Regions from separate parts of the Brevibacillus sp. FIR094 genome, predicted to be linked through region 2. Evidence: riboswitches for the same ligand, from Rfam matches in the RefSeq annotation. Region 2 holds a riboswitch; each other region holds the start of a gene.

Region 1 (7,483 bases), on a different contig from region 2:
TTTCTTGCTCGAACTCCTTCGTCATGCTCCACTCTGCCTGAATGGATTGCTCATCTTTCCAGGCAATGCGTATACTCGGGCCTTCTACATCCGTGGACGATCGCGGGGGATTTGTCTCCATTCGCTCCCATCGTTCCTTTCTTTCATGTACTTGCTATCACCAAGTATATTGGCTTTTCCGTATATTATAGCACGGGGACATGCAAAGTGGAAACGCATCCAAGCCATAATTTTTAACGCCCAACTGTAAATGTATTTTCACCCACGGTTACATAAGAAGTGAATTTCTCGGATTTCATTTGAACTTGTACTTTATAAGTGCCGTATGTTTCAAGTTTTGTAGATACAAAAGGCTCAGAAAAATAGAAGCTGTTTGCATTTTGTGTGGAATATTTCCATTCTTTCCCTTTAGACACTTCTTTGCCGTCCGGTCCGATCAACACGAGTTGCATGCGCAAATCTTTGGCTACAGGCGCGTCATCAACCTCTACGAACACGTTAAACGTACGAGGCACATTTTTGTCGCTGTATCCTTTGACAGGGTTGCTGAAAACAACATTTTTATTGCGGGTCTGCTGAATCCCTTCGACCACAATAATATTTACGTTTGGCTTAATTACTTGCAATTTGCCAGATTGCTGATCGTAATCGGCGAAACCACCGAGCTTGTTCACGATTGATTCTATCGATTCTGCCTTGGATGCTGGCATTTCACTCGCTACGGTTTCCGCACCGAAAAATACGCGCATCGCACCCTCTCCCAGCGCAGTAGTGCTCCCCACCCCTGCTGCTACAGTCAACGCCAACAAGGCCGATAACCATGCTTTTTTCATGTCAATAATCCTCCTGTATGTGTGCGCGGCAGCGCTTGTTTTTCCGGAATTTCTTCTCTCTAGTTTATACGTTTGGAAAAGGAAATAGTTGTGCTGCCCTGATAAGTTTTTTCAACAATATCCACATTATCCACAAGCACAAAAACCTTAGGAAGAAAGACTTATGCACAGAGATGTTCGTAACTACTTCTTACTCTTGACGAGAATACGGCTGCGAATGACACAGAAAAAAGAGCGGCTATCCAGCCACTCTTTTTTGCTCCTGATACTGTTACTCCTGTTGCGAAAGCCATGTAAAATACTGGGAGACCATTCGAATGGCAACCTCGATCGCGTCTTCGTTCGGCTCAATTTTGGAATGGTGCAAGCCGTACGGCGTTTGCACACCCAGCCAGAACAAAAAGCCGGGAATTTCTTTCAAAAAGTAACCGAAGTCTTCTCCGGTCATGGCTTCCTTGCAGGTGATAAGAGTTACCTCTTCACATTGTTCCTGTACCCATTGCATGAAGTCTGTCGTTAACTGCTCCTCGTTGTAAACCTGGCAGTAGCCAACCCCGTAGTCAATCGCTGCCTGGCAATCAAAGCCTATTTCCACTCCCTTTACGAGAGATTCAATGCGGCTCTTGACGAGTGCCATCGATTCCATCGAAAAGGTTCGAATCGTCCCTTCTAGCCTGGACTTCTCTGCGATGATGTTCTGCTTCGTCCCGCTCTCCAGCTTGCCAATCGTTACGACAGCTGAATCCAATGGATCTATATTGCGCGAAATAATCGATTGAAGCTGTGTCACAAGATGGCTTCCTGCAACCACCATGTCATTCGCCTTGTGCGGGAAGGCTGCATGCCCCCCTTTGCCAACCAAATCGATGTACAGCTCAGAAGTGTTGGCAAACAAAATTCCTGGCTTCGTCGCAATATGACCAACTGGATATTCTGGCGCGATATGCAAAGCAAAAATGCAGTCCGGTCGCCACCCTGCAAACTCTTCACTTTCCATCATCGGCTCCGCACCGCCAGGACCTTCTTCTGCCGGCTGGAAGAGGAACAACAAATCATCTGCTACCGGATGCTCGGTAAAATGCGTCAGGAGGCCAAGAGCGATCGTCATATGCATGTCATGCCCGCATGCATGCATGTAACCTTCATGAAGCGAGCGAAACGGATAGGATGTTTCCTCTACGATCGGCAGGCCATCCATATCCGTCCGCCAGGCAATTATTCGTTTTGGCTTTGTTCCTGCCAGCTTGACCAAAATGCCTGTCCGCCACGTTTTGATCTCGATTCGCTCCTGGGGCAGCTTTTTCAAATAATCGAGCAAGTATTGTTGCGTCTTCACTTCAGCGAAGCCTGGCTCCGGTATTTGGTGCAGGTCTCGGCGAATTTGTGTAAACAAGGAAGTCGTCATATCCTACGCCTCCTTTTTCATACCTGTACTTGCTGTTAATTGCTCCTCAAACACTGCAAGGAAACGGTCCACATCGGCTTTGGTCAACGTCAGTGGCGGAAGCAGACGAACAATCGTTTTCTGCGTCACGTCAACGAGAATTCCTTCGTCAAGCAATGCTTGCTGCAAGTGGCTAACCTCTTCCGGGGTGGAAGAGAGCGGAATTCCAACCATCAAGCCTTTTCCACGTAGGGATTGCAGCTGATCCGGAAGACGCGTTCGCAACGCTTCCAACCCCGACCACAGGTACGCTATGACTTCTTCTACGTGCGCGATGAAGGCTGGATCAAGCAATTCGTCCAACACGACATTCCCCAAAGCAGCGGAAAGTGGTGATGGTGCGAACGTCGTTCCGTGATCCCCTGGCTTGAACTGGTTCATCAGCTTTGGACCAGCAATGACACCTCCGAGTGGAAGCCCTCCCCCTATCCCTTTAGCGAAAAGGACAAGGTCTGGCGTTACGCCTGCATGCTCATAAGCAAACAGCTTTCCTGTTCTGCCCATTCCTGTCTGGATCTCGTCCATGATGAATAGCATGCCTTCTTGTTCACAGATCGCAGCTACCTCTCGCAAGAACGCTTCCGTTAACGGCACGACACCGCCAGAACCCAAGACTGGCTCCATGAGGACCGCAGCAGGCCTTGCTTCTTGGCAAATCGCTCGCAATCCTTCCGTGTCCTCCACATCCAGTTCATAAACAGGAAAAGCTGGCTGAGGAAAGTCTTGATAGACGTGAGCCTGCCTCGTCAGACGCACTGCTCCGAGTGTTCGCCCGTGAAAGCTGTTGCGTAAGACAACGATACCTTCACGACCTGCTCCCTCGTTCTTCGTCCATTTATGAATCAGCTTGATCGCAGACTCTGTAGCCTCTGCACCAGAGTTGGTGAAAAACACTTTCCCACTAATGCTATTCGCAACCAAACGCTCAGCCAAACGAATAGCCGGCTTGTTTAAAAATACATTGGAAATATGCAAGAAGCGCTCTCCCTGCTCACGTAGAGCCTGTACAATGCGCGGATGCGAATGCCCCAGAACGTTTACCGCGAGTCCGGTAAACAAGTCGAGATAGCTCTTCCCGTTCGTATCGTACAAGTAATTTCCTTCGCCTTTTTCTATGGCAATCGGAAGTCTTTTGTAAGTGGAGACGATATATTGTTCATCGAGCGAACGCCAGTCCATGTGCACTCTCTCCCTTACAGCTGACGTAGCTCCTGCTTGATCTCTGTCTTGGAACGAGTTTTTTCATCGATTTGCTTGATCACGCGTGCAGGCGTTCCCGCAACTACTACGTACGGAGGTACATCTTCAATCACGACAGCACCCGCTGCAACGACAGCACCTTTTCCTACGCGTACACCTTCCAGAATGACAGCATTTGCTCCGATGACAACATCGTCCTCGACAACAACTGGCTGTGCAGATGGCGGCTCGATAACGCCTGCGATAACCGATCCCGCTCCGATATGGCAGTTTTTCCCGATAGTTCCACGTCCACCTACCACAACATTCATGTCGATCATCGTACCTTCACCGATAACGGCACCGATGTTAATAGAAGCCCCCATCATGATGATCGCATTGTTACCGATTGTCACTTGGTCACGAATAATTGCACCTGGCTCGATACGCGCTTGAATCCCTTTTGTATCCAGCAATGGAATGGCGGAGTTGCGGCGGTCGCTTTCTACCACATAATCTTCAATTTTGTCTGCGTTAGCAGCGAGCACTGGCTCAATCTCTTTCCACTCACCAAAAACAACACCAGTTGGACCAGTAATGAAGGCTTTGGAGCTCGCACCGAAGTCGATTCCCTCCAGGTTTCCTTTCATATATACCTTCACTGGTGTTTTCTTTTCGCTTTTTTGAATAAACGCGATAATTTCGTTGGCATCCATCATGTTCATAGTTACATCCTCCTCAAAATAACAGCATGGTAAATCAAAAAAAGCAATGAGTGCATTCGCTATCTCATTGCTCTTGATACTACAGAAGCAAATCATAAATAGCGCTCCACAAGAAGACATAAGGTCCCTTGTGACAGGATGTTCATTTTTCATGAGACACCCCAGCCTGTGCTACGTAGGGGCATAGCATAAGCTTCGGCGCTTTAGCCTTTCTTCCTTCTCCTGCTCCCTGGCAGATTGCGAAAAGGCTTACTCTTCTTTGGCGCACCTCTATTTAAAGTACATTATAATAATTTTATTTAACTCTACCAAAATCAATGAAACGTGGCAATAAGAAAAAAGTTATTGACAACGATTCTCATTTTCATTATTTTTATTGTTGAGAATGATACTCATTATCTAATTGGAGGTTTTACGTTTTATGAGCATTTTGATGGTATACGCGAGCATGACAGGGAATACACAGGAAATTGCTGAAGCAATTGCAGAAGGTATTCGTTCAACTGGTGCTGAGCTGGAGATAAAAGAAGTGATGGATGCGAACGCAAAAGAACTCGAAGCTTACGACGGAATCTTGCTTGGTGCCTACACATGGGGCGATGGCGAACTGCCAGACGAATGCCTGGATTTCTATGAGGAAATGGACGATATTGACCTCAGCGGGAAAAAGGTTGTTGCTTTCGGTTCTTGCGACTCCGCTTACGAGCACGTCGGTGCAGCTGTTGATATTTTGCTGAAAAAGGCGAGCGAGCGTGGTGCGGAAACTCCTCTGGAATGTTTGAAAATCGAGCTTTCTCCTACTGCAAAAGAAGTAGAAACTTGCAAAGCATTTGGGGTGTCGTTTGCTGAATTGCTCGGCTAATTGATGTTTCTCAAATACTCTGGCACATGCTATACTATCAATCCAACTTTTTAAGGAGGATTGATATCATGTCACTACATACAGACGAGATTCTCTTACGACCTCTCCAACAACAAGACGCAGCCGAGCTCCTAGAGCTTCGGCTGCGTAATCATGACTTTCTCCAACCATTTGAACCAATCCGCCCCGCTTCATTTCTGACCCTCACAGGACAGCAAGAACAGATTTCACAAGCGCAGATTGATTTTGAACGTGGTACTGCCTATGCTTTCGGCGCATTCTCCCGAGAATCCGGAAAGATGATTGGACGTGTAGCATTGTCAAATGTCGCACGTGGCGCATGGCAAAATGCGACGATTGGCTACTTTATGGATCAGGCGTGCAATGGCAAAGGCTATACGACATCAGCAGTAAATCTCGCCCTCCGCTTTGCTTTAATGGATGCTGGGCTGCACAGAGTACAAGCTGCTGTTATGCCTCGCAATCAAGCTTCCATTCGCGTCTTGGAAAAAAATCGTTTTCGCCAGGAAGGCCTTTCGTTGCGCTATTTGCAAATTAACGGTGTATGGGAGGACCATCTCCTCTACGCTCTTACTGCTGAGGAGTGGTCTTTGTAATCTCTCCGCACTTTTCGCTCTCACGCAGCCGCTCCAGGATACGCCGTTTGCGGTATAGCATCATCCCCGCTTCGGCGACATCCTGTACGGTTGAACGGTTTAAATACGCCCCGAATAAAATACCTGCAATCGGCACCATTTGAAACAATTTTTTCCACCCAAAGTTTTCTGTGTACGTAACCACGACTTCACGCCATCCCTGCAATTGCGCCATTACCTCTCTCTGCGCATTTGGATCATCAAAGCGGGAGAGCTCAGCGAGTATCGCTTTTTTCCCTACGATGTCGGATGAAGCAAACTGCAAGCATTTGACGACAAACAGCCGCTCTCTCTTCTCTTCAGGTCGATAGCCATAGGCAAGAGCCATTTCTTGTAATACTTTGAGGGATGTCCCCATCAATAACGGGATATCGATCGCGAGGGTAAAAATCCCTCCGAAGCCAGTCGTCGCACCTTGTACCGTGGCAAAATTCGCACGTGAATCCTTCAGCTCCATTGCGACATCATTCATGATCGTAAGCGGTACAGCAGCAATTTCTTCTTTGCCAATCACAGACGTACCCTGTCCCTCTAACCGTTTGCCAAACCGTTTGTAAATCGGTTCATCCTGCACCAAATAGGTTCCACCTGTCTCGAGAAAGGCTGCCATTTCATCTACGGCTTTTCCCAGCTTCTCTTGAACGAATGCAGGCGTAATCCGATCCAACAGAACAAAAGGAAGTCTGCCAAGCTTTTCCCAGAACCACAAGTCGTTCTGGTCCTTCTCCCAAGCCTCCACTTCACGTAATGCCGTAACTAATGTCTCCCTAGACTCGCTCAAACCCCACAACCTCCCTGGCTGCTCACTCAGATTCTCCTCGCTTCCACTGACATTGGTTGCGCAAGATGGACTTAATGTAGTCCTGCAACGCTTCTGACGTGGCATGACAGACGAATTCTTTTTTATTTCTTACGATTCCCAGCTTCAAATGTTTCACTTGCTCTCCTTCGATCTGAAAGCCGAACTTCTCCAGGATCACCTTCTGCTCGTTTGTCACAGGACTTCCTCCCTTGTAGTCGAAAACCCCCATGCCAAAATGCAAGGGGGTCTACCTTCCTACTTCACTTCAATTGTAATCGTCAATGTTTCATTGCGCTCATTTACACCGGTTTTCTTATTATACTTTCTTTTGGAGTTGATAACCGTGCAGGTCTTATTGGTGAGCGTATTCGTTACCTTGATCTTGTATTCTCCGGGCTTATTCGTATCGATATACCTTTTTATATTCAGTGATTCAAGTCCCTCGCCATCGTCGTCATCACCTTTGCTAGGCTTGATGCTAGCGATCTGTTCCTCCCCGAAAAAGACCTCGATCCGATTTTCTGAGGAAATGGTACCGTTACTATGCTTCCGACTGGCACCAATACCGATTTCGCCATGTTTCCATTCAAATTTCGGCATATAGTATGCCTTCTTTTCGCTCTTATCCCTGATCTTTTTGGATCCGACAAGCTCAGCATGAGTAGCGATCAGCCTTAGGTCTTCCCATTCTTCGAGATCCTCGCCTACGTTCACGGTGATCTTTTGTCCGTCCCGGTATTCCTTGCCACTCTCACTTCGAAGAAGAAGTGGCGAACTTGGCGGAGATATACCTGTATCACCCGGCTCACATGCTGGATACGTCTTGATTGGAGGCAAATCTTCTATTACTTGAACGTAGCCGCACCATACTTGCGCCGGGTCTCTTTTGCTATAGTAGTTGACTTTGTAGCGACCTGGCTTATAGCCGGACAACAGCAATGCCGTGTGATCCCAATTCAATTTGCTATCGTCGACAATGACG
Region 2 (7,483 bases):
ATGAATCAATTTTTCTGCCATGATCAGTTTCCTCCTCTCTTATTTCTTGTCAGACGTATAGTCACGTTTACGTGGTGCGATCAGGGATACGTCGATGTCTTCATAGTAGATTTCTGGCGCAGTCGTTTCTGCATTATACTTCGCCATTGTCGTCTTCATGAAGTTCTCGTCATCACGCTCTGGGAAATCAGGCTTGTAGTGAGCACCGCGGCTCTCATCGCGCTTAAGGGCACCGATCGTGATCGCACGGGACAGTACGAGCATGTTCCACAGATGACGGGTAAATGCCGCACCAGAGTTGCTCCATTTATTTGTATCGTTGATGTTGATTTTCTTGTAGCGTTCCATCAGTTCAACGATCTTATCATCCGTTCTTTGCAGACGGTCATTGTAACGTACTACCGTTACGTTGTCAGTCATCCACTCACCCAGTTCCTTGTGGATCAGGTAAGCATTTTCTGTTCCGTCCATTTTCAGGATGCTGTCGTATTTCGCTTGCTCTTGGCTAGCAAAGCCGTCGAAGAGCGTGGAAGACAGATCATCAGAGGATTTGTTCAAGCCTTTGATGTACTCGATCGCTTTTGGACCTGCAACCATACCACCGTAGATCGCGGACAAGAGGGAGTTTGCACCCAAACGGTTTGCACCGTGCTGAGAGTAATCGCACTCACCTGCTGCGAACAGACCAGGGATATTGGTCATTTGGTTGTAGTCTACCCACATACCGCCCATGGAATAGTGAACCGCAGGGAAAATCTTCATTGGAACTTTGCGTGGGTCATCCCCAACGAATTTTTCGTAAATCTCGATAATACCGCCCAATTTTACATCCAGTTCTTTTGGATCTTTGTGGGACAGGTCGAGGTATACCATGTTTTCGCCGTTGATACCCAGCTTCATATCTACGCAGACGGAGAAGATTTCGCGAGTCGCAATGTCACGCGGTACCAGGTTTCCGTATGCAGGGTATTTATCTTCCAGGAAGTACCAAGGCTTACCGTCTCTATACGTCCATACACGGCCACCTTCACCACGAGCAGACTCGGACATCAGACGCAGCTTGTCGTCGCCAGGGATTGCAGTTGGGTGAATTTGGATCATCTCACCATTGGAGTAGATAACCCCTTGTTGATACGCAGCAGAAGCTGCTGTACCTGTATTGATAATCGAGTTCGTCGATTTACCGAAGATGATACCAGGTCCGCCTGTTGCCAAAATAACGGCATCCGCACGGAAGGATTGAATTTCACCGGAACGCATGTTTTGCGCAGTAATCCCGCGACAGGTTCCTGCATCGTCCAAAACGGCTCCGAGGAAATCCCAATATTCGTACTTGGTTACCAGACCTTCAGCTTCATAACGGCGCACTTGCTCATCCAAAGCGTACAAAAGCTGTTGTCCAGTTGTCGCACCCGCAAAAGCGGTACGGTGATGCTTGGTTCCCCCGAAACGGCGGAAGTCCAACAGACCTTCTGGTGTACGGTTAAACATAACACCCATACGGTCCAACATGTAAATGATGCCAGGTGCTGCATCTGTCATTGCTTTTACAGGCGGTTGGTTAGCCAAGAAGTCTCCGCCATATACTGTATCATCGAAGTGCTCCCATGTGGAGTCGCCTTCCCCTTTGGTATTTACCGCACCGTTAATACCGCCCTGCGCACAGACAGAGTGGGAACGTTTTACCGGAACCAGGGAGAACAGCTGAACAGGAACGCCTTTTTCTGCTGCTTTGATGGTAGCCATCAAGCCGGCCAAACCTCCACCGACAATGATCAGTTTACCTTTTGCCATTGTTTATGTCCCCCTATCCCTACAGAATGAAAGCCGACATCGCACGTAAGCCGATGAAGGTTACAATTACGAATACGCCCAAAGTCAGGAATGTTGCAATGCGTTGGGAACGCGGCCCAACTGTAATTCCCCAGTGAACCAGGAAAGACCACAGTCCGTTGGAGAAGTGGAAAGTCGTGCTAATAATCCCGATTGTGTAGAATACGATCATTGCAGGACTGCTCAAAATGTTTGCCATCATGTCATAATCCACGTGTGCACCCAGTGCTTTTTGGATACGAGTTTCCCAAACGTGCCAAACAATAAAAATGAGGGTAATGACTCCTGTAACACGTTGCCACAAGAACATTTGATTTCGGAAGTAACCGAAGTTCCCTACGTTTTGCTTCGCTTGGAACGCAATGTAGAGACCGTAAACAGCATGAAACAGGATCGGGAGGTAGATCAAGGCAAATTCAAGTACTAACAGAAATGGAAGGCTTTCAATGAAGCCTACAGCCTGGTTGAAAGCTTCAGGTCCACGAGTCGCTTGATAGTTGGCTGTCAAGTGGAACACGAGGAAGAGCCCGATCGGAAACAAACCAAGAAGTGAGTGTAGCTTGTGACTGAGAAAGCTATGGCCTTTCGCCATACAATGGTCCCCCTTTCAATGTATGTAACTCTCAATTCTGTGAAAAACGTCAAGCGTCACCGCAAGCGGTCCAAAACGGTTTTCGACCGTTTTGATAGACCTTTCCCCAATATCCTAACCCATTGCCTCACCCATTAGACATAACAAAACCGCCACGATCATTTTATGAAGAGCGTCTTGACGCTGTTCACAAAAAGACTGCGTTCGCTAGATCACATGAATTTGTCGGAATGTGTCAAAATTCGAGAAAAAGTTGGGCAAAACTTTGACCAAATCCAATTGTACTCTTGTCGACACATAGCGTCAAGACAATCAATGTACTAAATACATTGATAGAATAACTTTGTTTAGTCCAGCTATTTTTTCTATTAAGATGTCATGAATGCGAGTCCCTCCTCATAATCTAGTACAGACAGGAGGGAAGCACATATGAAAGAGAAGGATCAGCTTGCAGCACTGTTGCCGCCAGAGACCATTCCCTATGCGGAAAGAATGAATATGCCCTATCTTGGCTATCATCTTCTACGCGAAACGCTGACTAGCACCCTGCTAGGTGATAGTGAAAACCATATTCTCTATTGGATCGGAAAAAATATGGGACGCAAAATCCCCATTCAATCTGCAACAGGCCCGATTATGCCTTTTATTCGGCTCGGTTTAGGCCAACTCGATGTCGTGGAGGAGTCCGGGCAAACTATCGTCTATTCGCTCACTCATTCCATTTTTAGCTATCAGTCTATTGAGAGACTAGGATGTAGTCTTTCTTTTGAGGCTGGAATCATCGCTGGTATGATTGAGCAGTGGAAAGACAAAGAAGTGTTCAGCAAAATCGAAATGGAAAGCTCCTCAGACATACGTATATCTGTACAAGTGGCTTCATGAAGAAAATGCCCCCTCTACCTACTAACAAAGGGAGAGGGAGCATCCATGTTTTATACTCCGTGCACGACCGCGGTTTCCTCGACATCTAAACCATATGCCGAATGAAGACTGCGAACAGCCAGCTCCGTCAAGGCTGCTGGAATGACACAAGAAACCTTGATATCAGACGTAGATACCATTTTAATAGAAATTTCTTTTTCTGCCAGGACGCGGAACATTTCGGCAGCTACCCCTGGATTGTTGATCATGCCTGAGCCAACAATTGATACTTTGGTCAAGCCTTCCTCAAAATCGACTTTTTCAAAGCCAAGCTCGTTTTTGTTTCTGTCCAGCGTATCCAGTGCTTTTTTCAGATCATCCGCTGCAACTGTAAAAGAAATGTTCGTAACAGACGCATCATAGGAGCTTTGGATAATGATATCGACGTTCACCTGATTGTCCGCCAGCGTATTGAACAAACGGGAGAGCGTCCCGACCTTGGCAGGCATGCCGACAACCGTGATTTTGGCTACATCTTCATCGTGTGCAACTCCACTTACTACTCTTCCTGTTTCCATGTTGGCAACCTCCTCAACGTACGTACCATCTTCGGCAGTAAAGCTGGAGCGGACGACCAGCCTTACCTTGTATTTTTTCGCAGCCTCTACTGACCTTGGATGAAGAACCCCTGCACCGAGGTTCGCCAGCTCCAGCATCTCATCATACGAGATCGTATCCAGCTTGCTCGCAGCTGGAACCACTCGCGGATCAGCTGTATACACCCCGGACACGTCTGTAAAGATTTCGCATTTCTCAGCGTTCAAGCTCGCTGCGAGTGTAACCGCAGATGTATCCGATCCACCGCGGCCGAGCGTCGTAATTTCACCTTCGTCACTGATCCCTTGGAATCCTGCCACGATTACCACACGACCTCGGCCGAGCTCGGATTGAATCCGCTCTGGATCAATCTGCTTGATCCGTGCTCTTCCGTGAATCGCCTCCGTGGTGATTCCAGCCTGCCCGCCCGTAAGAGAAATAGCGTCGTAGCCTTTTGTATGCAAGGCCATCGACAAAAGCGCGATCGATACCTGCTCCCCCGTGGTCAGCAGCATATCCATTTCACGCTCGGATGGGTATGCGCTAATCTGCTTGGCCATATCTACTAACACGTCAGTAGATTTGCCCATTGCAGAAACAACGACTACCACATCATGCCCTTCCTCTTTGTAGCTGATAATTCGATCCGCAACTCGTAAAATTCGCTCAATGGTACCTACAGAGGTGCCTCCATATTTCTGCACGATCAACCCCATGCGGCTTCTCTCCCTTTTTCTCATATCCAATGTTTGGTATTTATCTCGTATTGTATGGTTTTTACTATTCTCTCTATAAAGAAAAGTCTTGCATTTTTATTTTACAAAAAAGGCACCGACAAGGAATAAGACCTGCCGCTGCCTACTGTTTCGACATACCGGTTCCTCCCTCCCAATACACGCGGACAACGAAGCTTGACAGTCATCACCATCAAAACTCACATTGACACACCGTGAGATAGCTCTCCATCTGACAATTGGTCATTGTTCAGATGACAGTCCTGCATTTATTCAACGCAGACCCAGCATGGAGAAAAGCGGGTTTCCCTCCACACTTCGGCGAATTCCCCTTTCCCGTCCCCTTCACAGATTCCCGATCTCAGGGTGGTACTCTTGGTTTTCGCGCCTCTACCTCACTCCATAATGGAAGTGAGGCTAACTATTCTGTTTGAATCGGATTATATCATGAGTCTAAAAATGGATCAATTCCTTTTTAGAGGTTGTTCAAAAAGCTACATTTGTTATGTGTCCAGCTTGCGCAGATGCCCGATGATTTCTTTTGCCAGCTTGTCGCCGATCCCTAATTGGCGGAAGTCTTCGACGGTCGCCTCGCGCATTTTTTTCAACGAGCCAAAATGAGAGAACAACAGCTTGCGGCGCTTCTCACCAATACCCGGGATCTCATCCAACTGAGAGGAGAGCATCGTTTTCGTCCGGGATTGTCTGTGGAATGTAATAACAAAACGGTGGACTTCATCTTGGATGCGCTGCAACAAATAAAACTCATAGCTATCACGTCTAAGATTCACAGGCTCTGGCGGATCTCCGTACATGAGCTGAGCGGTGCGGTGCTTCTCGTCCTTCGCGAGTCCACAGACGGGAATATAGAGGCCTAGCTCGTTTTCCAACACATCCATAGCCGCACTGATTTGGCCTTTTCCACCATCGATCACTATCAGGTCGGGCATCGGCTGGTTTTCTTTCAGCAGGCGAGAGTAGCGACGGCGAACTACTTCGCGCATGGAGCCGTAATCATCTGGCCCTTCGACGGTTTTGATCTTGAATTTGCGGTATTCCTTTTTGTCAGGGCGACCGTCTGTAAACACAATCATCGCAGACACAGGCTCTGTTCCCTGAATGTTGGAGTTGTCAAACGCTTCAATTCGATGAGGAACCGGAATCCCTAAAATGTGACCCAGATTGTGTACCGCTTGGACTGTACGCGCATCGTCCTTGGACATCAGCGCGAATTTCTCCTCCAAAGCAATACGGGCGTTCTCGGAAGCCATCTTCACGAGCTCATGCTTTTTGCCTCTTTTCGGTGCATGGACTTTGATGCCCAGCCACTCACTCAAAAGCTCCGGTTCACTCTCTTGCGGGAGCAAAATTTCTTTTGGCAGAGCATTTTGCTTATCGTAGTAGAACTGGCTCACATAAGACATAAAGTCCTCGGTTTCGCTTCCATAGTATGGAAAGGAAGTCGTCTGACGCTCGATCATCTTCCCTTTTCGCATATAGAACACCTGAATGCACATCCAGCCTTTTTCCACAGCAAACCCGATAATGTCGCGATCTACCGTATCGGTGAACGTGATCTTCTGCTTCTCCATCACCGCTTCGATGCTCTTGATCTGATCGCGATATTCCTTGGCGCGTTCGAACTCCATGTTTTCTGAGGCTTGCAGCATTTTTTCCGTGAGAGTTTGCTTCATTTCCTCATGGCCACCATCGAGGAACCGGCTGATTTCGTCCACCAAACGCTGATTTTCCTCTGCCAATACCTCGTACACACAGGGCGCTAAACATTGTCCCAAATGGTAGTACAGACAAACCTGCTTGGGCATATTGCGGCATTTGCGTAACGGGTAGAGGCGATCCAGCAGCTTCTTCACCTCGGAGGCATCTCCGGCATTCGGATAGGGACCGAAATACTTGGCTTTATCTTTTAATACCTTACGGGTAATCTCCAGACGTGGCTGCGCCTCATTCGTAATTTTGATGTACGGATACGTCTTGTCGTCGCGGAGCATGACATTGTAACGCGGGTCGTGCTCCTTGATCAGGTTGCACTCAAGGATGAGCGCCTCAATCGCGGAGGATACCACAATGTACTCAAAGTCCACGATCTCACTGACCAACAGCTGCGTCTTCCCGTTATGACTGCCTGTAAAATAAGAGCGAACGCGGTTTTTCAGCACCTTGGCTTTTCCTACGTAAATGATTTCCCCGCTCGCATTTTTCATCAGGTAGCAGCCTGGCTTATCTGGCAGGACGGCCAGTTTATCTTTTAAGGAGCTGTTCATGGCTGCTCCCTCCTCTTTACTCTATATCTGTCTTGCATCTATTTGTTCTTGTGGATTGGCTTTTCCAATACATACAGTTCATCTTCTAAGGAACTCATCCGTTCCACCAGTAGCTTGCGGCTGTCTTGCACCCCTTGATTGTAATAGAAGGGGCCGAGCTCTTTCGAAAAAAAGGCAATCAACTCTTCCGTCTCCAAATTGCCGAGTGTCTCCGACCGTTCTTCTTTAAAATAGCGTTGTACTTGATGAACAAGATATTCCATTTGCTCTCTCGTCAATTTGGCTGGCATCGTATCCGGCTTCCTTCCCTTTTTCGCATCATAAGAGAATATACGTTCTATCCTTCATAGTACCATGGAATGATGACGAAAAAAACTGCCGCCTCATTCCATAGCGACAGTTTTTTATAGGCAGACCTAGTGCTTCCGGCCGCCCAAATATGCTTCTTTTACACGTTCGTCGTTTAACAACGCTTCTCCTGTGCCATCCAATACGATTTGCCCTGCCTCCAATACATACCCGTAATCAGCGATTTTGAGGGCCTGTTTGACATTTTGCTCCACGATGAGGACCGTTGTACC
Region 3 (7,483 bases), on a different contig from region 2:
TGGAGCGTATCATGTCAGGGGAGACACTGGATAAGCTGAGCAGCGAAGAAGAACGAATTCAATACTTGGCAGACGTGATTAAAAGGATGCATACTCCAGTTCCGAGAGCTGGTAAGCTTGCGTCTACGTTTCCGACGATAGCGGACTGGGCTGTGGGACTGGAAAAGATTCGCCCTCATTTCCAAGGGGGGACAGGACCGATTCCCGAGCAAATGCTGGAGCGGGCCATGCAATGGTACAAAAAGCTTCTCTCCACACAAAAAGAACAGTGCCTGCTGCATGGTGATCTTCATCATGAAAATATTTTACGTGCAGAAAGAGAGCCGTGGTTGGCAATTGATCCAAAGGGGCTGATCGGGGAGACGGAATACGAGGTAATTCCGTTTTTGCTGAACCATTTGCCAGAGGATGGGGTAGAAGAAGTAGTTAAACAGCGGGTCGATGGGCTGACGAAGGTGCTGTCTTTGCAAAAAGAGAGAGTGTTGGCGTGGGCGTATTGCCACAGTGTGCTATCGGCTTGGTGGTTCATAGAGGATTTTGGTGTAGACGGTGGTCGTCTGGTGATGTCGGGAGTTTTTGAGAGGCTAATAAATGAGTAAAGGCTTCACCCTATGGGATGAAGCCTTCTTTATTTTAAATGAATAGATGAGATCCTTCGTTATGCGAAATATTAATAACCAGTCGACTGGTTCAAGGTGGTAGCAGCGAGATTATATTGATAAACCGATTCGATTGCTTTTGTTTCGGAGTCAAACAGGTTTGCTTCGTCTTCCATCAGTTCTTTCATCGATGCTTTTCCTAATCTATATTGATCGATTGTTGCCTGATAGCGTTCCAATGCGGTTTCTTTCTTTGTCGTACTTTCCTCTAATGCCTTTTTCGCTGCGAGTACCTTCGTATAGTTGTCACTTACTTCTTGACCGACTTTCTTTTGTGTTTTTTGTTTTTGCAGTTCCGCTTTTTTGTGCTCATTTTTTGCGATTGTACCTTTATGTGTGCTGAGTGCGGAATACTCTGCTGTGTAATCAATTCTTACTTGAGCAAAGTCTATTTCTGCTTGTGCTTTGATCATTTCAGGACGTTTTTCAAAAGCTTTTGCTTGCAATTGCTCCAAGTAAAGCAGCTCGTGCTGAGTCAGATCAGTGGTGATCATTTTCCATTGTCTGTCCGCTTTTTCATTCAATAAATCGTTGAGCTTGACCAATGCTTGTTTGTAGCTGGTTTCAAGAGCAGCAAGATTTTTGTGAGCTTCTGTTTCTTGGGAGTCCAACCAGTACTGTCTTTGCAAGCTTTTCTTTTGCGCTTTGATTTTGGCATCTAATGATTGGGCTTCGAAGAATGCTTTTTGCACTTGCAATTGAATGGTGTTTTTTTGCGTATTTAGGGCGACTTCATCGACAACGACTTCTTTGACCGCTTTGGCTGCGTCTTCGAATTTCTTTTTTGCATCAGCCAGAGTCATAATGTCGGCTTTTTTAATTTCTTCTTTTTCTCTCAGTGTGATGGATGTTTCGTATTTCGTAATATCTAAGTCAAGCCGAAGCACCTCCAGATCAACGCTGTTCTTTATTGCCTGTTCGACTGCGAAATCTAGCGACAAAGGAGAAATATCCGTCTGTTCAGCAGTGGCCACGAGTGGTGCGGCCAGAGCCATATGGGCGCCACCTGTGAGGAGAGAAGTGACTAATGTTGTGCTGTAAATGTGTTTGAAGAGCCTGGATTTCATGGGGCAACCTCCTGATCATATATACAAGAATATGATAACGATTCTCATTATCAAATCCATGAAAAGTATATATTTCCAACAGAATTTCGTCAATAACAAAATGTTAATCTATCATGTTCTTTGTCAAAAATCCAAAACAAATCCCCTTCAGGAAAAAGGCAAAGGAGTATCTGCCTGTTCCCCAAAGGGGATTTGTTTTTCGTAATGGGAAAAGAACTATTCTTTGTCCCTGTTTTCTTTGTTTTCCGCAGCAGCCTTGGCAGTTTGGTCCAATGTCCCTTCCTTTGGTGTAAGGGAATAACCATGCATATTGCTTCCGTTATAACCCATGTCCGGTTTTTCCTTTGAAGTACGATCAGTCATTTGCTTCCTCCTTATTTTGTCCAGTCGGTTTAGAGTCTTGCTGCACATACGGATTGTCTACGTCATTTGGTTCCTTGTCTAGATTGGTACGGATTGCGATTATTGGGCTAGTAGGAGGTTGAGCGATCAGTCTGTCATCCAGTTGTTTGAAATCAGGCAGGTCGTTTTCACGATTGTCATACATGTTCGTCTCCTCCTTTACGGGTTAGTATGTCCATCAGCTGCACCAAAAAAAGAGCCCCAGTCCCAAGGAAGTTCGGGAGGAGGCTGTGACCATTATCTTTGTGTAGTTAACTTGTTTTCTTGGTCAAGATCTTCATAAAAGAGGCAAGATTCGTTTGAAGCAATGGTGTGAAGGTAGAAAAGGAAGCATTTTCAGCGAGCGTATTCATTTCACGAACAAATTCAGTAGCGTCCTTTGTATTTACATTCTCAAAGCGGTTAGCGATTTTTGTATTTTTTAGATCGGAGAGAAGCGTAGCTTGTTCGTTCCGATATTGTGAGATCCAGTCTGGACGATGTTGGAGCTTTTTGACGAATTGAATCAGCATGCTCACTTTCTCTGTTTGATTGGTTGTAGCCGCATGCATCTTTTTGTAGGCTTCCGGCTCATACCGCTCCATCAGCTTGGACGGATTAACATAGTCGTTCGGCGCCCCATGTGGTTTTTGCGGAAGCTCTACGTAGCTGACACTGCCGGTTGCATGATCAACCTTTCGAGTTTTGGCAACGCCAGCGAGCAAATGGAGAGTATCCAAAAATTCAGCAGTATTTTCATCAGCCATGAATTGGTCTGCCAAATATTTGCCTTGGGTTAAACCGCCTTCTACCAAAGCAGCTCGTTCTTCATCGGTGTAGGAGGATTGGGAGTTGAAAAAATTTTTCTCCAGGATGTGGTCAAAGGCTTTGCGAGCCTCGGGTGGTTTATCTGCGAAAATTTTATCCAAACGCTCATTAATTTCTGTGTTAAAGAAAAATTGGACGCTGTGATGTTCGATGGCATCAGCAGGTAGCTCGCGTGCCTTGTGGGAACGCAGGTCTACTGTATCGTGCTCCGGCATTCCTAGACGAGTTCCTGTCACCATTTTCGGTGCAGTTTGGTTAGTTGTAAGCTGGGGTGTTAGATAGCGGGTGTTCGATTGGATGTGCATGTTCTACTCTCCTCACATGGATTCATGTTCAGTCGTGATGGCAGGAGATCTGGTTACCTTATATCAGATGACTGGTATGAGTTGTGAGAACGGAAGGAAACGGATCTCAATTGCTTCTTGTCTATACTATCGGATATTTTTGGACAATTTTTCATAGGCTGGCAAATATGAAAAAGGACTCCCGTTCAGATAACGGAAGTCCGTATTTTTTCTTCGATTATTTCGTGTGTTCATCCATGCTGAAGTCTACTTGCTCTAGAGGGACGAGCTCGGTCTTTTGGGTGATTTTATAAGCGAGCCAAATGATTAAGAAGAGTGGCAGGCCAATGTAAGAGACCAGGACGCCATTCCAGTCGATCGTTCCACCCATGAATGCGGAGTAGTTTTGCCCCAAAATAACGATACAGCAAATGATGAAGGCAAAAATCGGTCCAAACGGGAACCACTTTGCTCGATAAGGCAATTCGCTTAAGTCACGACCCTGAGCGATAAACGCTTTACGGAAACGGTAGTGGCTAATGGCAATTCCCAGCCAAGCGATGAAACCAGACATACCGGACGCATTCAAAAGCCAGACATACACTTCGCCTTCCCCAAACAGAGAGGACAGAAAAGCAAGGGCGCCGATGAGCGCAGTCAAGATCAACGCATTGATTGGTACGCCATTACTTGTTACTTTTGCGAACCATTTTGGTGCTTTTCCTTCTTTCGCCAAGTTCCATAGCATACGTGTAGAGGCGTACATGCCAGAGTTACCAGCAGACAATACAGACGTGAGAATAACGGCATTCATGACGGATGCTGCAAAAGCAAATCCGGCATTTTCAAAAACAATCGTAAACGGACTAATCGCAATATCTGTAATGTCGCCACTGATCAGATTTGGATTATCGTATGGAACCAACAACCCGATGATCAAAATAGCGAGGATATAAAAGATCAGGATACGCCAAAAAATTTGACGGATGGCCTTCGGAATGTTACGGGCAGGGTCTTCACTCTCCCCAGCTGCGACACCAACCAGCTCTGTCCCTTGGAAAGAGAATCCGGCAATCATAAAGACACCGAGCAGGGCCATGAAGCCGCCATTGAATGGCGCGTCGCCTTTGGTGAAGTTTTGGAGGCCGACTGCTTGGCCGCCCATAATGCCAAAAATCATCAACACACCAACAACAATAAAGATGATAACCGTTACTACTTTAATCAAGGCGAACCAATATTCAGATTCTCCATAGGCTTTCACAGACAGGAGATTCAAGGCAAACAGCAATCCGAGGAACAAAGCGCTCCACACTATCGCTGGGGTATCCGGGAACCAATATTTCATAATGAGTGCGGAAGCTGACAGCTCGACGGCAATGGTAATGGCCCAGTTGTACCAATAGTTCCAGCCGAGAGCAAAGCCGAGAGATGGATCGACGAACCGTGTGGCATACGTCGAAAACGAACCAGAAACAGGCATGAAGGCCGCCATTTCCCCCAAGCTGGTCATTAAAAAGTAAACCATGATACTAATGGCGAGATAGGCGACTAAAGCTCCACCAGGTCCGGCGGAATGAATCGAGCCTCCGCTCGCGAGAAACAATCCCGTCCCAATCGAGCCGCCGATGGCGATCATCGTCAGATGTCGGGCTTTTAGACCACGTTGCAATTGATTTTGTGACATAAGCTGCTTGCACGACCTTTCTTGATTTTTGAGAAGGAAGGTCGGAAACGAAAAAACCGCCATAGCCAAAAAATGGCATAGGGCGGTATCATCCAATCCCCACCAAGCCTTCACTGAAGATAGCTCACCACGCTTGCTTGGCATGCAAACGTGACAGTTCTGTCCCTTTCGAGTACAGCCCCAACCCAATCGCACAGAGACGCGATATGAGCTTCGGCGGATTTTCCTTACCTGGAGTCATTGATTTTCTCTGAATCTCGTACAGGATGATATAAAAGCCGCGACCTCTATCCTCACCGTGAAAGATGAGGATAACATGTATGAAATTTTGTGATTCATCAACTATAAAGGATTGTTAATGATTAATCAATGTGAAATTTTGTTATTCAAATGAGCGTCTGGCAGGCCAAGAGCCTTGCAGCTTGCGAATTTGGACGATTTGTCCCGTATGAAACGCATCATGCAGGACCAGACTCATCACGGCTTGGTAAATCGGCGTATAAGTAGCCGTCTGGTTTAAATCCTCATCCGTCAGCACGGAAAGCCTTTCATGAATGTGGCGATGAACGCTTTCCGTGCGCAAGAGGGTAGCTTGCCAAGCGTCTTCGTCATTTGGACCGCCGGACGTGATGAAGGTATCATCGTTCGTCTCAGCAGAGCCAGGAAATTCAGTGCCCAATAGACGATGCAACAGTCGTTCTTTGTAATAAAGAAGGTGACTGACGTTTTCCCAGATCGTGTTGGCTGCTTCTCCCACAGGGCGCCAGCTGGCCTGGGCTGCTGATACTCCGGAAAGCGCTTCTTTTAAAGGTGGATACCAGTCTTCCTTGTCATAGGTACATTCCCAACCGTGCAAAAGTAAATCCTTCCGATTCATACGCTTCCTCCTCGTCTGTGAAACAGATTGATGAAACGCTATAATAGCAGTAAGAAATGAGTATGTAACCAATGAATTACATTACGGTGGTTACAAAAATAGATTACCATATTCTGCATGATCATACAAGAGAGAAAAATGAAGGGTTTTGTCAGGAGAGATGAGTACATGGACTGGCTTTGTATCGATTTTTTAAATAGTGATTGGCGGGATTGGCGTGGTTCTGGTCGTGCGGAAAATCGCTTGGAGAACCAGAAATGGCTGTCATCCTTTTTGCAAACATACAAGCTAACCGCTCCGCTGCCGATGAATGAGGACTGTGCCGCTTCACTTTTACAGCTGCGTGAACGTTTGAGACGTATGCTGGAAGCCGTTGTCCGTGGAGACCGCTTCCAAGAAGAGGACCTCGTGGAATTGAACAGAGCTTTAGCTCTCGCCCCTTTCCATATGCAGGTGTTGTATGTCGATGAGGAGGGCGGCTACAGGCAAAACCAATCCAGCTCAACAGAGGGCTGGCCCCTCGTCATGGCACAAATTGCGGCTTCTTTCGCGGAGCTGCTTGCCCCGCAACATCTGGAGCGAATCAAAATATGTGACAACGAGGATTGCCGCTGGGTGTTTTATGATGAAAGCCGCAACCGGGTGCGCCGTTGGTGTGATGACAAAATGTGCGGAAACCTGATGAAGGTGCGCCGTTTTCGTGAGCGGCAGAAGGAAAAAGGCTAATGAAGCCATTACTAACAACCGTCGGGCTATTGTCTCTGACGGTTTTTTCTATGTTTGAGACATAATAAGTAGCATATACATGGGAACGGAAACGAGGTGGATGGGATGAGTCAAGCACGCAAAAAATGGTTTCAGGCTATCGTATTGGTGACACTTGGAGCGATTTGTCTGGCTATATGGTATTTGCAGCCCTATCAGCCCGACCAAGCAGCGTTAACGGCCATGCAAGGCGGTGAAGGGATTACGGTCATGGATACGAATGACTGGATTATTTTCCAAGGCGGGGAGTCACGTGAACCGGGACTCATCTTATATCCAGGAGCACTGGTCAAACCGGAGAGCTATGCACCGATTGCACGTGCCTTGGCAGGATACGGCTACCATGTTTTTCTCGCACGAATGCCGCTGAATTTGGCTGTAAGTGATATGACGCGAGCCACACAAGTATTAAAGGCGTACCCGAATAAAACGTTTGTTATCGGAGGACATTCGCTCGGTGGTACTATGGCAGCTCAATTCGCAGCAAACCACCCGGACCGAATCAGCGGAGTATTTTTGCTGGGAGCGTATCCAAACAGTCAAGGGAACTTGAAGAAGGTGAATTTGCCTGTGCTGTCTTTGCTCGGGTCTCGCGATGGTGTGATCCAAATAGAAAAGTATGAGGAGAGCAAGCAATATTTGCCGGAGCGTACCGTGTACATGTCCATAGCAGGGGGAAACCACTCTCAGTTCGGAAGCTATGGATCGCAGGAGGGCGACCAGCCCGCTGCCATTACCCCGCAGGAGCAGTGGCAGCAAACGGTGGCAGCAATCAAGGATTGGCTGCTTAATGAGGTTACGATGATGAACGTGGAATAAAACCAGATACAACACCTGTAATACGAATGTTTTCCGAGGGGAGTAGCATGGGGGTGTCTTGCTCGCGTGTGGTTGTAAACAGACATTCCAATGGATTGACGTCTGCTGCGATGCGC

What was found. A riboswitch is a leader RNA that binds a small molecule or an ion and turns the genes downstream of it on or off. The one in region 2 is predicted to bind lysine.
Region 1: linked by a shared signal. The riboswitch ahead of dapD (2,3,4,5-tetrahydropyridine-2,6-dicarboxylate N-acetyltransferase) and the one ahead of ACQ5DJ_RS26495 (aspartate kinase) in region 2 are both predicted to bind lysine.
Region 3: linked by a shared signal. The riboswitch ahead of ACQ5DJ_RS11630 (amino acid permease) and the one ahead of ACQ5DJ_RS26495 (aspartate kinase) in region 2 are both predicted to bind lysine.

What each region holds. Positions count from the first base shown of each region.
Region 1 covers NZ_JBEAES010000021.1:11,605-19,087, reverse strand. The annotation lists gene ACQ5DJ_RS18940 (DUF4912 domain-containing protein) at 1-121, opposite strand, end outside; gene ACQ5DJ_RS18935 (hypothetical protein) at 234-833, opposite strand; gene ACQ5DJ_RS18930 (N-acetyldiaminopimelate deacetylase) at 1,105-2,238, opposite strand; gene ACQ5DJ_RS18925 (aspartate aminotransferase family protein) at 2,242-3,456, opposite strand; gene dapD (2,3,4,5-tetrahydropyridine-2,6-dicarboxylate N-acetyltransferase) at 3,471-4,181, opposite strand; lysine riboswitch at 4,273-4,462, opposite strand; gene ACQ5DJ_RS18915 (flavodoxin) at 4,603-5,043, shown strand; gene ACQ5DJ_RS18910 (GNAT family N-acetyltransferase) at 5,112-5,660, shown strand; gene ACQ5DJ_RS18905 (EcsC family protein) at 5,635-6,489, opposite strand; gene ACQ5DJ_RS18900 (hypothetical protein) at 6,503-6,697, opposite strand; gene ACQ5DJ_RS18895 (hypothetical protein) at 6,757-7,483, opposite strand, start outside.
Region 2 covers NZ_JBEAES010000044.1:16,540-24,022, reverse strand. The annotation lists gene sdhB (succinate dehydrogenase iron-sulfur subunit) at 1-21, opposite strand, end outside; gene sdhA (succinate dehydrogenase flavoprotein subunit) at 40-1,794, opposite strand; gene ACQ5DJ_RS26505 (succinate dehydrogenase cytochrome b558 subunit) at 1,814-2,425, opposite strand; gene ACQ5DJ_RS26500 (YslB family protein) at 2,855-3,307, shown strand; gene ACQ5DJ_RS26495 (aspartate kinase) at 3,358-4,599, opposite strand; lysine riboswitch at 4,831-5,018, opposite strand; gene uvrC (excinuclease ABC subunit UvrC) at 5,121-6,902, opposite strand; gene ACQ5DJ_RS26485 (DUF2164 domain-containing protein) at 6,941-7,192, opposite strand; gene ACQ5DJ_RS26480 (ABC transporter ATP-binding protein) at 7,319-7,483, opposite strand, start outside.
Region 3 covers NZ_JBEAES010000011.1:43,477-50,959, forward strand. The annotation lists gene ACQ5DJ_RS11605 (aminoglycoside phosphotransferase family protein) at 1-599, shown strand, start outside; gene ACQ5DJ_RS11610 (TolC family protein) at 671-1,726, opposite strand; gene ACQ5DJ_RS11615 (hypothetical protein) at 1,943-2,089, opposite strand; gene ACQ5DJ_RS11620 (hypothetical protein) at 2,082-2,273, opposite strand; gene ACQ5DJ_RS11625 (hypothetical protein) at 2,380-3,240, opposite strand; gene ACQ5DJ_RS11630 (amino acid permease) at 3,458-4,906, opposite strand; lysine riboswitch at 5,019-5,204, opposite strand; gene ACQ5DJ_RS11635 (DinB family protein) at 5,289-5,783, opposite strand; gene ACQ5DJ_RS11640 (CGNR zinc finger domain-containing protein) at 5,952-6,509, shown strand; gene ACQ5DJ_RS11645 (alpha/beta fold hydrolase) at 6,615-7,367, shown strand; gene ACQ5DJ_RS11650 (hypothetical protein) at 7,345-7,483, opposite strand, start outside.